Regions from separate parts of the Ralstonia sp. VS2407 genome, predicted to be linked through region 1. Evidence: predicted binding sites of a transcription regulator. Region 1 holds the regulator's gene; each other region holds the start of a gene.
The links. The regulator FNR, encoded in region 1, switches genes on or off when oxygen is low (the NO sensors DNR and NnrR bind a similar motif). The targets are predictions, from matches to a motif close to TTGATNNNNATCAA.

Region 1 (3,451 bases):
CATGTGGATCGAGCGGCATATCGAAGGAGATCGCTTCGCGCGCATCCGCCTCGACGGTGAGCGTTGGAGCCTGCGCAAATTCCGCCTGAAGGCCGCAAAGCATTCGGCCTGGATCCTCATTGCGCTCTGGACGGGCTTCACCTTCGTCGGTTTCTTCACGCCGATCCGCGATCTGGGCATGGAGACCTGGACGCTGTCTCTCGGCCCCTGGCAGACATTCTGGATGCTGTTCTACGCATTTGCGACGTGGGGCAACGCTGGTTTCATGCGCGAGCAAGTCTGCCGCTACATGTGTCCCTACGCTCGTTTCCAGAGCGTGATGGTCGATCCTGATACCTACGTCGTGACGTATGACACGCAGCGCGGCGAGCCGCGCGGCAGCCGCTCGCGCAACGCCGATTTCGAAGCTCAGGGTCTGGGTGCTTGCGTCGACTGCAGCATCTGCGTGCAGGTGTGCCCCACCGGCATCGATATCCGCCAAGGGCTGCAATACGAATGCATCGGTTGCGGTGCTTGCATTGACGCCTGTGACCAGGTCATGGACAAGATGCGCTACCCGCGGGGTCTGATCCGGTACACGTCGGAACGCGCGATGCTTGATCGGCTCAGCCCGAAGGAAGCCCGGCGACATCTGCTGCGCCCGCGCGTGCTGATCTATACGGGGATCATGCTGGTGCTCGTCACGGGGTTCATCGTGGCGTTGGCCATGCGGCAGCCGCTCAAGGTTGACGTCATACGTGATCGTGGCGCACTGGCGCGTGAAGTGGACGGCGGCAAGATCGAGAACGTTTATCGCCTGCAACTGATGAACGCGTCCGAGCACCCCATGCGCGTGACCATCGCCGCAGAGGGCATGCCGGAACTGGACGTGCAGGGCGGTCAGGGCGAGTCCACCACACTGGAGCTCCCGCCGGCGGCTAACCGGCTGCTGCCAGTGCGCGTGCGCCGGCCGGCTGACGATGCCGCCCCCGGCTCGCACAAGATCCGTTTCGTCATCCATGCAGACAGCGGTAGCGACAGCCTTGTACTGCGCGAACCGTCGAGCTTCATCGTGCCGCGCTGATGCGGCATCCCCAACAGGAGGCAACGATGCACGCAACGCAATCTTCCGCACAGGCCCGTCCGTGGTGGCGCGAGCCTTGGCCGTGGCTGCTGATGGCAGGGCCTTTCGTCGCCATGGTCGGCTGTGGCGTGACCATCTGGCTGGCAATGTCGCATCCCGATGCTGTCATTCACGACAACGTCGTACGGCGCGGTTTGGTCGTCGAAAAGATGGCTGGCGCACCGGTGCATGCCATTCACACGGAGGCCCGATGAAGCGTCGACTGCTGATGTGGATTCTGTGGCCGGCATTTCTGTCGGCCGCCCTGGCTGAGCTGGTGGTCTTCGCGGTGGTAGACCCCGCCGACCTGCGCTTTTTCGGCGAACAGATCACGGTGTCGGCCCAGGCGGTCTACACCGTGTCGTTCTTTGTGTTCTGGTTGTTGTGCGGATTGTCGAGCGCGCTGACGCTCTATGTGTCGCCTGGCATTGGCAAGCTGGAAGCGCATGAGCACCCGCTGGTCTGAGCGGGCGCCATGGACGGCAGCTTAGGCCGCCTGACCGCTCATGACCTGGCGCAGGCCGGCCAGGTCGATCAGCTTGACGTGGCGTTGGCGGATCTGGATGAGACCTGCTTCGGCAAAGCGCGAGAACAGGCGGCTGACCGTTTCGAGTTTCAGGCCAAGATAGCTGCCGAGTTCTTCGCGGCTCATGCGCAGGACAAACTCGGTCGACGAATATCCGCGCTGGGCCGAACGCTTCGACAGGTTGAGCAGGAAGGCTGCGAGACGCTCCTCCGCACGCATGGAGCCCAGCGTGAGCAGCATCAGATGATCCTGCGAAATCTCCTTGCTCATGATGCGCAGGAACTGATGCTGCAGCGAAGGCAGCCGGCGCGAAAGGTGCTGCAACTCGTCGTAGCGCACCACGCAGACTTCGGTATCTTCAAGCGCGGTGGCGTCCGACACGTGGCGCATATCGCCAATACCATCAAGCCCGACGATCTCACCCGGCAGGTGGAAACCCGTGATCTGATGCCGGCCGTCTTCAAGCGTCAGATGGGTTTTGAGCGTGCCGAAACGAATGCCGTACACCGCCTCCAGCGGCTCACCCAAAGAATAGAGCGATTGCCCCTTCTTAATGCGGATGCGCTCGCCGACCAAATCGTCCATCTTGCGCACGTCGTCCGAGTTCATTCCCACCGGCAGGCAGATTTGCCCGAGTACACAGGTGGAGCAACGCGAGGCTTGGTCGGTAAGTGCGATTCGAGTGAGCACGGGCGGGGGCGAATTTCGGGAAAGTGAAATGAGTAATTCTTGTTGTACAGCGCCAGCTTATTATAACGGCGACCTTCTTGTCCTCGGACATTTCCGATGGGGCAAAACGCGTCAATTAGGCTTAGTTCGCAACAGTAAAACGAAAACCTTGGTCCATATCAAAAGAGCGTCAGAAAGATGAGTGCCGCGGCGCTTCTGAGCGTTTTCCTGATTGCATTGCTCGGCGGTGTGCATTGTCTGGCGATGTGCAGCGGTATCGCACTCGCGGCCGAACGTGGCGCTGTGGCGGTGCGGATCGTGTCCCGTCGCCGGCTCTGGTTTGAACAGGTCGTCATGCATGCCGGCCGGCTGTCCACCTATGCGTTGCTGGGCGCAATCATGGGTGCGATGGGCGCGACCGTCTGGCGCCAGCAATGGCTGCCGATTCAACGCGGCTTGTTTGCTTTCGCTAGCGCATTGCTGGTCGCCTATGGGGTTTTACTGCTTGTGCGTTCCGCTGGAGATGCGTGGCGGAGTGTGTGGCTTGAGCGCTTGCTTGGCCGCGTGGCAGGTGGCCTGTCTCGAGGGGCTGCCACGCTGGGCGGTAGGCTGCAGCGTCAGCCGCCGCTGCTGCGCCGCTATCTCACGGGTATGGCCTGGGGGCTGGTGCCGTGTGGCATGGTCTACGGCGCATTGGCTGTGGCGTTGTTGGCAGGCAACGCCGCCTCCGGCGCCGTGGTCATGCTCGCCTTTGGTGCCGGTACGTTGCCCAACCTGCTGATGATGTCTGGTCTGGCTGGGTGGCTGCGCGGGCTGTCGCGCCAGCGATGGGCGCGGGGCGCGGCCGGCATCGCCATCGCCGGGTTTGGGGTCTGGGGGCTGTCTCACGCAATCTGGTTGCCAGAGATGCTTAACGCACACGGATTCTGTCTGGTGCTGTAGGCGCTCAGGCAGCCGAAAATTGCCAATCGTCCCATGATGGAAGGCTAGGACATCTTCCCGGTTGCGGCGCCGCTGGAAATTGCCCTACAATCAACCACAATTCGATTCGCCACCCGCGCAAATCAACAATCCTAAGCGCGGCGCCAAGCGATGCCATCCAGCGGTAGAGTCCCCTGGACAGTCGATTCGGGCGGGCTGCCGTTCTTCTTGGT
Region 2 (3,451 bases), on a different contig from region 1:
ATTCTCAAACATTGCTCGCGAAATAACGCGGCCACGCTGGGTGACCTGGGCCGGCGCTTTCTCGAAGGGCAACAGCCTTCTTTGGAAGCACAGCTGGCCAATCTTGCCGATGAGGTTGCATACAACAACCATGATATCGACGACGGCCTGCGCTCCGGCCTGATTACGCTGGAGCAACTCGAAGGCGTGCCGCTGTGGGCCATTCACCGGCGCGAAGCCGAGGCCGCGTTCCCGAATGTCAGCGGCCGGCGCCTGATCAACGAAACCATTCGCCGCATCATCAACGCGCTGATCGTCGATCTGATCGGCACCACGCGTGCCGGCATTGCCGACGTTGCGCCGCGATGTATCGACGATGTGCGCGCCGCGCCAGCGCTCGTCGCGTTCTCAGATCCGATGCGCGAAGAGGCGCGCGCGCTCAAGCGCTTCCTGTTCGACAACCTGTATCGGCATTACCTCGTGATGCGCATGGCCGCGAAGGCGCGCCGCATCATCGACGATCTGTTCCGCGTCTTCATGGACGACCCGCGCCTGCTGCCGCCGCAGTACCAAGCGAAAGCCACCCCCGAAGAGCAGCCGCGCTGGATTGCGCATTACATCGCTGGCATGACGGATCGCTACGCCATCAAGGAGCACCGCCGCATCTTTGCCGTGGATGCGGTTTGACTAACGGCAGTAACGGTCGAGCCGCTATCCGATCGCCTGGCTCCCAAGCGATCTGAAACCAGGTCAAAAGCAAACGCCCAAAAAAAATGCCCGGCCGCCCCAACGCATGCCGGGCCGAACGCGCCAACCACCGCCGACGAGCGCCCCCGCCGTCGACGGCCCCTGCGGCACGTCGGTAAAAGTCGATCAGGACAGTGTCAGTTCGCTGATCGTCCTCCCTTAAAAGCGATAACCCAGGCCGACGCCCAGCAGCCATGGGTCAACCTTGACCTTGCTGATGGTCTGGCCGGCCATCTTCACGTCGGCGCTGATCCAGGTCTTCTTCAGGTCGACGTTGAAGTAGAGGCGTTCGGTCAGGCGATAGTCGAAGCCGGCCTGCAGCGCGGGGCCGAAGCTGTTCTTGCTGAGGTCCAGCGAGCCAACGCCCGGCACCTGCAGATTCACATTCGAGATGCGCGTGTAGTTGACGCCCGCACCCACGTACGGCTTGAAGCGCGACTCGGGCGTGAAGTGGTATTGCATCGTCAGGATGGGGGGCAAGTGGCGGAAGCTGCCGATCTTGGTCGGGCCGCCCAGCGCGCTTTGCATGACCGTGACGTCCTGTTGTTGCGGGTAAGTCAGGATCAGCTCGGCCGCGAGGTGCGGCGTAAAGAAGTACGAGATGTCCAGCTCAGGCAGGACCTTGTTGTTGATCTGAATGGCATCAGCCGGAATGGCTAGTGCGGGCACCGCGTCGGATTTGTTGGCGGCTGTCAGGTTGACGGCGCGCAGACGCACCATCCAGTTGCCGGTGGCCGGCGCCAAATCCGTGCTCTGCGCAAAGGCGGTCTGGCTGAATCCGGCGGCAAGCATTCCGGCGGCAACAGCTACGGTGGCTAGGCGGTGAAAAGCCATGAATCGCTCCCTCTCGTGTCGTCTCGTGATGTGATGGGAGCCAGTCTCGCGGGGAAGTCGCTTGGCCGATTTGCTCGGGATCAAGTTCACCCCGTCGTCGATGACGCGTACGGCCGCCAATTTGACGGCACGCAAACTCTGCCGTCGCCCCTCGACGACAGTCGGGATGCAAGCGTTTGCCCACCGAAAATTGGGGACAGGTTCGCCGGCTTCACGCTACGATGGCGCTTTTCGCCGCACTGTCTTTTCCATGGCCCGCCTGCCTCGCCTCAGTCCCACCGATGTCCCTGTGCACGTGTTGCAGCGCGGCAACAATCGCCAGGTCGTTTTTCGCGGTGACGACGACTACGCGTTTTATCTCGATACGTTGCGCATGGCCGCGCGCGAGCACGACTTTGCCGTCCATGGCTTCTCACTGATGCCGAATCACGTCCACCTGGTGGGAACGCCCAAGGTGGCGGACAGCCTTTCGCGCACGCTGCAGGCGGTCGGGCGGCGCTATACGCGGTACTTCAACGCCGCGGCCGATCGCAGCGGAACGCTGTGGGAAGGGCGTTTCCGCTCGACCGTGCTGGACCCGGCCGAATGGGTGTTGCCGATGCTGCTGTATGTGGAGTCCAACGCCGTGCGCGCGGGTCTCGTTAGCACGCCGGAAGACGACCGATGGAGCACGTATCGGCACCATGTGGGCATCCAATCCATCCCGTGGGTGAGTGACCACTATTGCTATTGGCGGCTTGGTAATACGCCTTTCGAGCGCCAATCTCGCTATCGAACGTTGTGGCATGAAGGTTTGGGCTCAGATCAGCTGGCGCAGATTCGCCAGCATGTGCACAGCGGTTGGCCGCTTGGCAGCGAGGCGTTTCTCGCAACACTGGCGCGCGCCGGAGGCCGCCGCGTTGCCCCATTGCCCAAAGGGCGACCGCCTCGCCCACCCGCAGAGGCGGTCGTGGAGGGCGGCGTGCGTACCGAATAGCGAGGTGGCGGCGCCGTCGTGCCCAGGTGCTTCGATGCGGACGAATTTAATCTGTCCCCAATAATAAACCCGCACTGTTGTCGTGCATTTATTAATTTACTCCGACCCCATTTAAAAACTTTTGCCTGTTACAGGCTGCTCTTTTATATTCGTTCCACCCCGCATTCATGGTGCGGCGCGCCATTGCCTGTCTGCCACCGCATCCGCACGATCGCGAGGGCCTTCCACGGTGCGCAGTACCCACAACCTCGGAAGATCGCCGTGGAACAACATTCCTTCCCCGCCGCACCGTCGGCCCAGGGTCTGTACGACCCGACCAATGAACATGACGCTTGCGGCGTCGGCTTTGTCGCTCACATCAAGGGCAAGAAGAGCCACGAGATCGTCCAGCAAGGCTTGCGCATCCTGCACAACCTCGACCACCGGGGCGCCGTCGGTGCCGATCCGCTGATGGGCGACGGCGCGGGCATCCTGCTGCAGATTCCCGACCAGTTCTTCCGCGAAGAGATGGCGAAGCAGGGCATCAACCTGCCGCCGGCGGGCGAATACGGCGTCGGCATGATCTTCCTGCCGAAGGAACACGCGTCGCGCCTGGCCTGCGAACAAGAACTTGAGCGCACCGTGCGTCTGGAAGGCCAGGTCGTGCTGGGCTGGCGCGATGTCCCGGTCGACAAGACCATGCCGATGTCGCCCACGGTGCAGAAGACCGAGCCGGTGATCCGCCAGATCTTCATCGGGCGCGGCCGCGACATCATGACCACCGATGCGCTGGAGCGGAAGCTGTACGTGATCCGCAAGACCGCCAGCCACGCCATCCAGGCGCTCAAGCTCAAGCACGGCAAGGAATACTTCGTGCCGTCGATGTCGGCGCGCACGATCGTCTACAAGGGCCTGCTGCTGTGCGAACAGGTCGGC
Region 3 (3,451 bases), on a different contig from region 1:
CGGTTGCAGGCACGGTGCAGCCGCCGGTTGAGCGTGAGGATCATGCCGACCGCATGTTCGGCCACCGCGTGCGGCGAATACGCCGGCACGCGTACCACCGTCAGCCCCAGGCGCTGTGCGGCGGGCAGGTCGACATGGTTGAAGCCTGCCGAGCGCAGCGCGATCAGCCGCGTACCCCCCGCTGCCAGCGCTTCGAGCACCTCCGCATCGAGGCAATCATTCACGAACGGGCACACCGCTTCAAAGCCCGCTGCGAGGGGCGCCGTTTGCGCTTCAAGGTGCGCGCGCTGGAAAACGAGGTCGAAGCTATGACCGCCGCGCGCGAGTGAGGCGCGGAAGCTGTCTTCGTCGTAACGGTGGCTGCTGAAAAAGAGGATGCGCATGGCGGTGGGGCAGGCGGACGTGATGCCTGCAGCTTACTCGCACCGCCGGGTGGCGGCACTCAGAGCGTCAGGACGATGCGGCCATCCACCTTGCCGGCCTTTAGGTCGGCGAACACCTGGTTGATGTTGTCGAGCTTGTCGCGGTGAATGTGTGCGCGCACCAACCCCTCAGCGGCAAACTCCAGGGACTCTTGCAGATCACGCCGCGTGCCGACAATCGAACCACGCACTGTGATGCCGTTGAGCACCGTGGAGAAGATCGGCAGCGGAAAATCGCCCGGCGGCAGCCCATTGAGCGAGATCGTCCCGCCGCGCCGCACCATGCCCAGCGCTTGCGCAAAGGCACTGCGCGACACCGCCGTCACCAGCACGCCGTGCACACCGCCGATCTCTTTCTGAATCACGGCCGCCGGGTCTTGCTGGGAGGCATCGACGACCAGCTTGGCGCCCAGCTCGCGCGCGAGCGCAAGTTTCTCTGGCGCCACGTCGACGGCCACCACGTGCAGGCCCATCGCAATCGCATATTGCACCGCCACGTGGCCCAGGCCGCCAATGCCGGAAATGGCGATCCACTGGCCGGCCCGCGTATCGGTCATGCGGATGCCTTTGTAGACGGTCACCCCCGCGCAGAGGATTGGTGCGATCTCTTCGAAGCCGACCTGCGCGGGCAGGTGGCCGACGTAGTTCGGGTCAGCCAGTACGTATTCGGCATAGCCGCCGTTGACGGAGTAGCCGGTGTTCTGCTGCTCGTGGCAGAGGGTTTCCCAGCCGCTCAGGCAGTGCTCGCAGTGGCCGCAGGCGGTGTAGAGCCAGGGCACGCCCACGCGGTCGCCTTCCTTGACGGCGGTCACGCCTTCGCCGACGGCCGCCACATAACCCACCCCTTCGTGCCCGGGGATGAACGGCAGGCTTGGCTTGACGGGCCAGTCGCCATCGGCGGCGTGCAGGTCCGTATGACAGACGCCCGAGGCCGCGATCTTGACAAGAATCTGCCCGCGCCCAGGTGTGGGAACCGGCACTTCCTCAATGCGCAAGGGTTCGCCAAACGCATGGACTACCGCGGCTTTCATCGACTGGGCCATGAGACATCTCCTGGTTGGGGGGAGATACCAGTCTGGTCGACGCTTGGCGGGGGTGGGTTGATGTGAGTCAACCGCCGAGGAGGGCGTGCGGGATGGGCAACACTGTTAACATGCCGGCATCTTCAGTGTTTTCGAGCGAGCTGCTGCCTTGCCTGTCACTTCCACCTTTCTCTGGCACGACTACGAAACGTTCGGCGCCGTGCCGCGCCGTGATCGCCCCGCGCAGTTTGCCGGCATCCGCACCGATGCCGAACTCAACGAGATCGGCGAGCCGGTCGAACTGTTCTGCCAGCCCTCCAACGACTGGCTGCCCGATCCGGTGTCATGCCTCATCACCGGCATCACGCCGCAGCAGTGCGCCCGGCAAGGCATTCCGGAATACCGTTTCGCGCAGGCGATCGAGCGCGAACTCGGCACGCCCGGCACCATCGGCGTCGGCTACAACACCATCCGTTTTGATGACGAGGTGACGCGCCACCTGTTCTGGCGCAACCTGATCGACCCGTACGCACGCGAGTGGCAGAACGAATGCGGGCGCTGGGATCTGCTGGACGTGGTGCGCACCACGTGGGCGCTGCGCCCGGAAGGCATCCAATGGCCCACGCATGAAGACGGCAGGCCGAGCTTCAAGCTGGAGCATCTGTCCAAGGCCAATGGCTTGGTGCACGAGGCGGCGCACGATGCGGTGTCCGACGTGCGCGCGACGATCGCGCTGGCGCGCCTGATTCGCAACGCGCAGCCGCGCCTGTTCGATTTCTGCCTGGCGCTGCGCAAGAAAGACCGCGTGGTGGCCGAGATTGGCGATGCGCCGCGGCCGCTGCTGCACATCTCCGGCATGTACGGCGTCGAGCGCGGTTGCATGGCCGTGGTGTGGCCGCTAGGTGGGCATCCGACCAACAAGAACGAACTGATCGTGTGGGACCTGGCGTTCGACCCGTCCGAGCTGTTCCACATGGATGTGGCGACGATCCGCGAGCGCATGTTCACGCGCACAGCCGATCTGGCCGAAGGCACCACGCGACTGCCGATCAAGTCGATCCACATCAACAAGTCGCCCATCGTTATCAGCAACATGAAGACGTTGCAGCCCGCGCAGGCAGAACGCTGGGGCATCGACTTCGCCACGATCGAACGCCATGCCGCCATCGCGCAGGGCGCGCCCGACATGCGCGAAACGTGGCGTCAGGTATACGCCCGCGAACTGGAGCCGATCGAAGACGTCGACCAGAACCTCTACGGCGGATTCGTCGGCAACGACGATCGCCGCCTGCTCAACGAGCTGCGCACGCTCAGCGGCGAACAGCTCGCGCGTCTGCATGCAGAGTTTGCCGACGCGCGTCTGCCTGAATTGCTGTTCCATTACCGCGCACGCAACTTTCCCGACACGCTGAACGAAGAGGAATACGAGCAGTGGGAGCAGTTGCGCGCCGAGCGCCTGTTTGAGGGCCGTGACGGCTATATGACGTTCGAAATTTTCGGCGAACGGCTTCAACACCTGGGCGCGGAAGCGGCGGAGAACGGCGACACGCGTGCGCAGACCATCCTGCAGGATCTGTACGACTACGCGCAGCAGATCGTGCCGGGCTGACGAAGCCAGCGCACATCAAGAAAAACGGAGGCCGAAGCCTCCGTTTTTTTCATGGTGATGCTGAATGCTTGGCGCCGATCAGGCTGCCCGCTGTGCCGCCGCCGGATCCCGCCACTGCGTCAGCAGCTTGTTCCAGCGAATGCGCGCCGCCGCCAGGTTGGCCTCCTTCACATGGCCGAAGCCGCGGATGTCCTCCGGCAGGCGGGCCAGTTCCACGGCCTGCGCCAGCTTCTGCGCGGTCAGGCTCTTCACCAGTTCATCGACCAGCGCGCGGTATTCGCCGATCAGCGCGCGCTCGGTGCGGCGTTCTTCGGTCTTGCCGAAGAGGTCGAACGCCGTGCCGCGCAGGCCCTTGAGCTTGGCGAGCACCTTGAAGATGCCCATCGTGCTCGGGCCGA
Region 4 (3,451 bases), on a different contig from region 1:
AAGCTCGAAATGCGCTTGGGCACGCCAAATCGGTCAAGCGCCTCGATCGTCTTCGGGTAAGCGGATTCGCTGCTCGCCGTGGCGAACGCCAGCAGCGTCGGCTCACGAATCAGCCCCAGCAGACGGCCCAGCGAACGGCCCAGCAGCAGGTAGCCGACAAAGAACAGGATCGCCCACAGCAGCGCAAGGCCCAGGTAGAACTCGCCGATCAGCTTGCCGTAGGTCCACAGTACGCCCACGCCTTCCACCGTGATGGCAGCGGCCATGGCAGCAAACACGCCCAGTGGGGCGAAGCGCATCACGTAGTCGGTAATGCGGAACATCAGCTTGGTCAGCTCTTCCAGGCCACGGCCGATCACGCTGTCCATCGGGTTCTTCATCGTCGACAGCGCGGCGCCGAAGAACAGCGAGAACACCAGGATCTGCAGGATCTCGTTGGTGGCCATGGCCTCCACGATGCTGCGCGGGAACACGTGCGTGATGAAGGCCTTGAGGGTGAAGTCACCGGTCTTCAGGCCCGACGTGGCCGACACATCCGGCAGCGCGAGGTTCATGTGCACACCCGGCTGGAAGAAGTTGACCAGCAGCATGCCAAGCGCAAGCGACGTGGCCGACGCGCACACAAACCAGATCATCGCGCGCAGGCCCACGCGGCCCACCGAGCGGCCGCCGCTCATGCTCGCCAGGCCCGTCACCAGGGTCGAGAACACCAGCGGTGCAATGATCATCTTGATCATGCGCAGGAAGATGTCGGTGATGATGCTGAAGTACGAAGCGATGTCCTTGGCCGCCGCAGCGTCCTTGGCATATTCGTGGCAACCCCAGCCGACGGCAATGCCCAGCAGCATTGCCAGCCCGATATGGGAGGTCAGACGTTTGGTGTTCAAGACTTTCTCCAAGGAATATCGTGGCCGGAGGGACGGCGCGCGACAGACGCGGATCTCATGAGGCCAAGGGCTGGCCCAACTTCGTCACGCTTTGTAAAAAGCGACGATATTAGAGAAGCGCATGGCGATCGTTATGTCGATGTTGCATGGCACCATGCAATTTCTGCATACATTGATATGGCGCCGTTGACACCTTGCTGCGATGCCGCACTGGCAGTGGAACTAGCCCCCTCAGAAGCGGATTATTGAGCCGCACGCAATGCCGTCACGGCGTACCAACAAGCGCCGCTTCAAGCACATGAAATGCGACGCGTGGACCACGTAAGCCGCTGATACCATCATGGGCTTACGTCACCCACCCGGAGTCCCGCGATGAAAATGGCGCCCTTCGCCTTTGGCACGACCGACTGGTCCGCCGTTGAACCTACCGAGCACACCGGCGAGACCGGCATGGCGATCTGGCGCACCCGTTACTTCGGGGACGAGTCAAACCGCATCCGTGTACGCATGGTCGAGTACACCCCCGGCTACTTGGCTGACCATTGGTGCAAGAAGGGCCACATCCTGTTCTGCCTGGATGGCGAATTGGAAACCACGCTGGAAGACGGCCGCAAGTTCACCCTCACGCCGGGCATGAGCTATCAGGTGGGCGACGACGCTGAAGCCCATCAGTCCTACACCAAGAACGGCGCCAGGCTGTTCATCGTCGACTGACAGCGACACGACCATTCTGCGTCGCAAATGGCCCCGGTTGACCGGGGTCAAGCGATTTAAAAATCAAGGTCTTTAGGGCTCACCGACCACAATATGTAGTGCTAGTCTGACTCCATACCACTAGATGGAGTACCTCATGACGGGCACACAGGTCACCAGGCAAGTCACCAAGCGCGACGGTTCATTGGCCCCGTTTGACGCGCAAAAGATCCGCCAAGCCATCGCGGCAGCCGGACAGGCCACCGGCGAATTCGACACCGTCGAAGCGCAGCGCCTGACCACGGGCGTGCTCGAGCATCTCGCCTCGCTCCCCAGCCCCGGTATCGAAATCATCCAGAACTGCGTGGAAGAGGTGCTGGTCGACGCCGGCTATTGGCGCACCGCGCGTGCCTACATCGTCTACCGCGAGCAGCACGCCCGGCTGCGTTCGCTCAAGCACACGCTGGTCGATGTCGAGAGCACGATGGACGAATACCTTGAGCAGCGCGACTGGCGGGTCAATGCCAACGCCAATCAGGGGTACAGCCTGGGCGGCCTGATCCTGAACGTGGCGGGCAAGGTCACGGCCAACTACTGGCTTTCGCATGTCTACAGCCCAGAGGCGGGCGCAGCGCATCGCGAGGGCGACCTCCACATCCACGATCTCGACATGCTGTCGGGCTACTGCGCAGGGTGGTCGTTACGGCAGTTGCTGACGGAGGGATTCAACGGCGTGCCGGGCAAGGTGGAGGCGACGCCGCCGCGGCATATGTCCGCAGCGATCGGGCAGATCGTCAACTTTCTCGGCACGCTGCAGAACGAATGGGCCGGCGCGCAGGCGTTCAGTTCGTTCGATACGTACATGGCGCCGTTCATCCGCCGCGACGCGATGTCGTATGCGGCGGTCAAGCAGTCCATGCAGGAGCTGATCTACAACCTGAACGTGCCCAGCCGCTGGGGCACGCAGACGCCGTTCACCAACCTCACGTTCGACTGGACGTGCCCGGCGGACCTGCGCGAGCAGGTTCCGTACATCGGCGGCGAAGAGATGCCCTTCACCTACGGCGACCTCCAGCCCGAGATGGACATGATCAACCGCGCGTACATCGAGGTCATGATGGCCGGCGATGCAAAGGACCGCGCGTTCACTTTTCCGATTCCGACCTACAACATCACGCCAGACTTCGACTGGGAGCACCCCAACACCACGCTGCTGTTCGAGATGACGGCACGCTACGGGCTGCCCTACTTCCAGAACTTCCTGAATTCCGATCTGGAGCCGCACATGGTGCGCTCGATGTGCTGCCGCTTGCAGCTTGACCTGCGCGAGCTGCTCAAGCGCGGCAACGGATTGTTTGGGTCGGCCGAGCAGACCGGCTCCATCGGGGTGGTGACGGTGAACTGCGCGCGATTGGGACACCTCTACGCGGGCGATGAGGCGGCGCTGCTGGCGCGGCTCGATATGCTGCTCGCACTCGGCCGCGACGTGCTGGAAGTCAAACGCAAGTTCGTCCAGCGGTTGATCGACCAGGGGCTGTATCCGTACACGCGGCGCTACCTGGGCACGCTGCGCAACCACTTCAGCACGCTCGGCGTGAACGGCATCAACGAGATGGTGCGCAACTTCACGCACGATGCCGACGACATCACTACGCCATTCGGCCACGCCATGGCGGTGCGCCTGCTCGACCACGTGCGTCAGCGCATGACGGAATTCCAGGAGGCGACGGGGCATCTGTACAACCTCGAGGCCACGCCCGCAGAGGGCACGACTTACCGCTTCGCCCGTGAAGACCGCAAGCGCTGGCCAAACATACTGCAGGCCGGCACGACCGCCCAGCCGTACTACACCAACTCCAGCCAGTTGCCCG

Region 2: the regulator FNR is predicted to act here: its motif matches at 1,631-1,644, upstream of ACU8YE_RS18160 (OmpW/AlkL family protein).
Region 3: the regulator FNR is predicted to act here: its motif matches at 1,523-1,536, upstream of adhP (alcohol dehydrogenase AdhP).
Region 4: the regulator FNR is predicted to act here: its motif matches at 1,639-1,652, upstream of ACU8YE_RS19525 (ribonucleoside triphosphate reductase).

Annotation. Positions count from the first base shown of each region.
Region 1 covers NZ_JBRFVG010000001.1:621,972-625,422, forward strand. The annotation lists gene ccoG (cytochrome c oxidase accessory protein CcoG) at 1-1,063, shown strand, start outside; gene ACU8YE_RS02940 (FixH family protein) at 1,090-1,317, shown strand; gene ACU8YE_RS02945 (hypothetical protein) at 1,314-1,568, shown strand; gene fnr (fumarate/nitrate reduction transcriptional regulator Fnr) at 1,590-2,318, opposite strand; gene ACU8YE_RS02955 (sulfite exporter TauE/SafE family protein) at 2,496-3,239, shown strand.
Region 2 covers NZ_JBRFVG010000011.1:96,055-99,505, reverse strand. The annotation lists gene ACU8YE_RS18165 (deoxyguanosinetriphosphate triphosphohydrolase) at 1-666, shown strand, start outside; gene ACU8YE_RS18160 (OmpW/AlkL family protein) at 886-1,560, opposite strand; gene ACU8YE_RS18155 (transposase) at 1,811-2,536, shown strand; gene ACU8YE_RS18150 (glutamate synthase-related protein) at 2,798-3,451, shown strand, end outside.
Region 3 covers NZ_JBRFVG010000012.1:41,879-45,329, forward strand. The annotation lists gene ACU8YE_RS18790 (NAD(P)-dependent oxidoreductase) at 1-383, opposite strand, end outside; gene adhP (alcohol dehydrogenase AdhP) at 443-1,465, opposite strand; gene sbcB (exodeoxyribonuclease I) at 1,614-3,053, shown strand; gene ACU8YE_RS18805 (indolepyruvate ferredoxin oxidoreductase family protein) at 3,132-3,451, opposite strand, start outside.
Region 4 covers NZ_JBRFVG010000013.1:37,309-40,759, reverse strand. The annotation lists gene ACU8YE_RS19535 (cation:dicarboxylate symporter family transporter) at 1-887, opposite strand, end outside; gene ACU8YE_RS19530 (DHCW motif cupin fold protein) at 1,260-1,601, shown strand; gene ACU8YE_RS19525 (ribonucleoside triphosphate reductase) at 1,738-3,451, shown strand, end outside.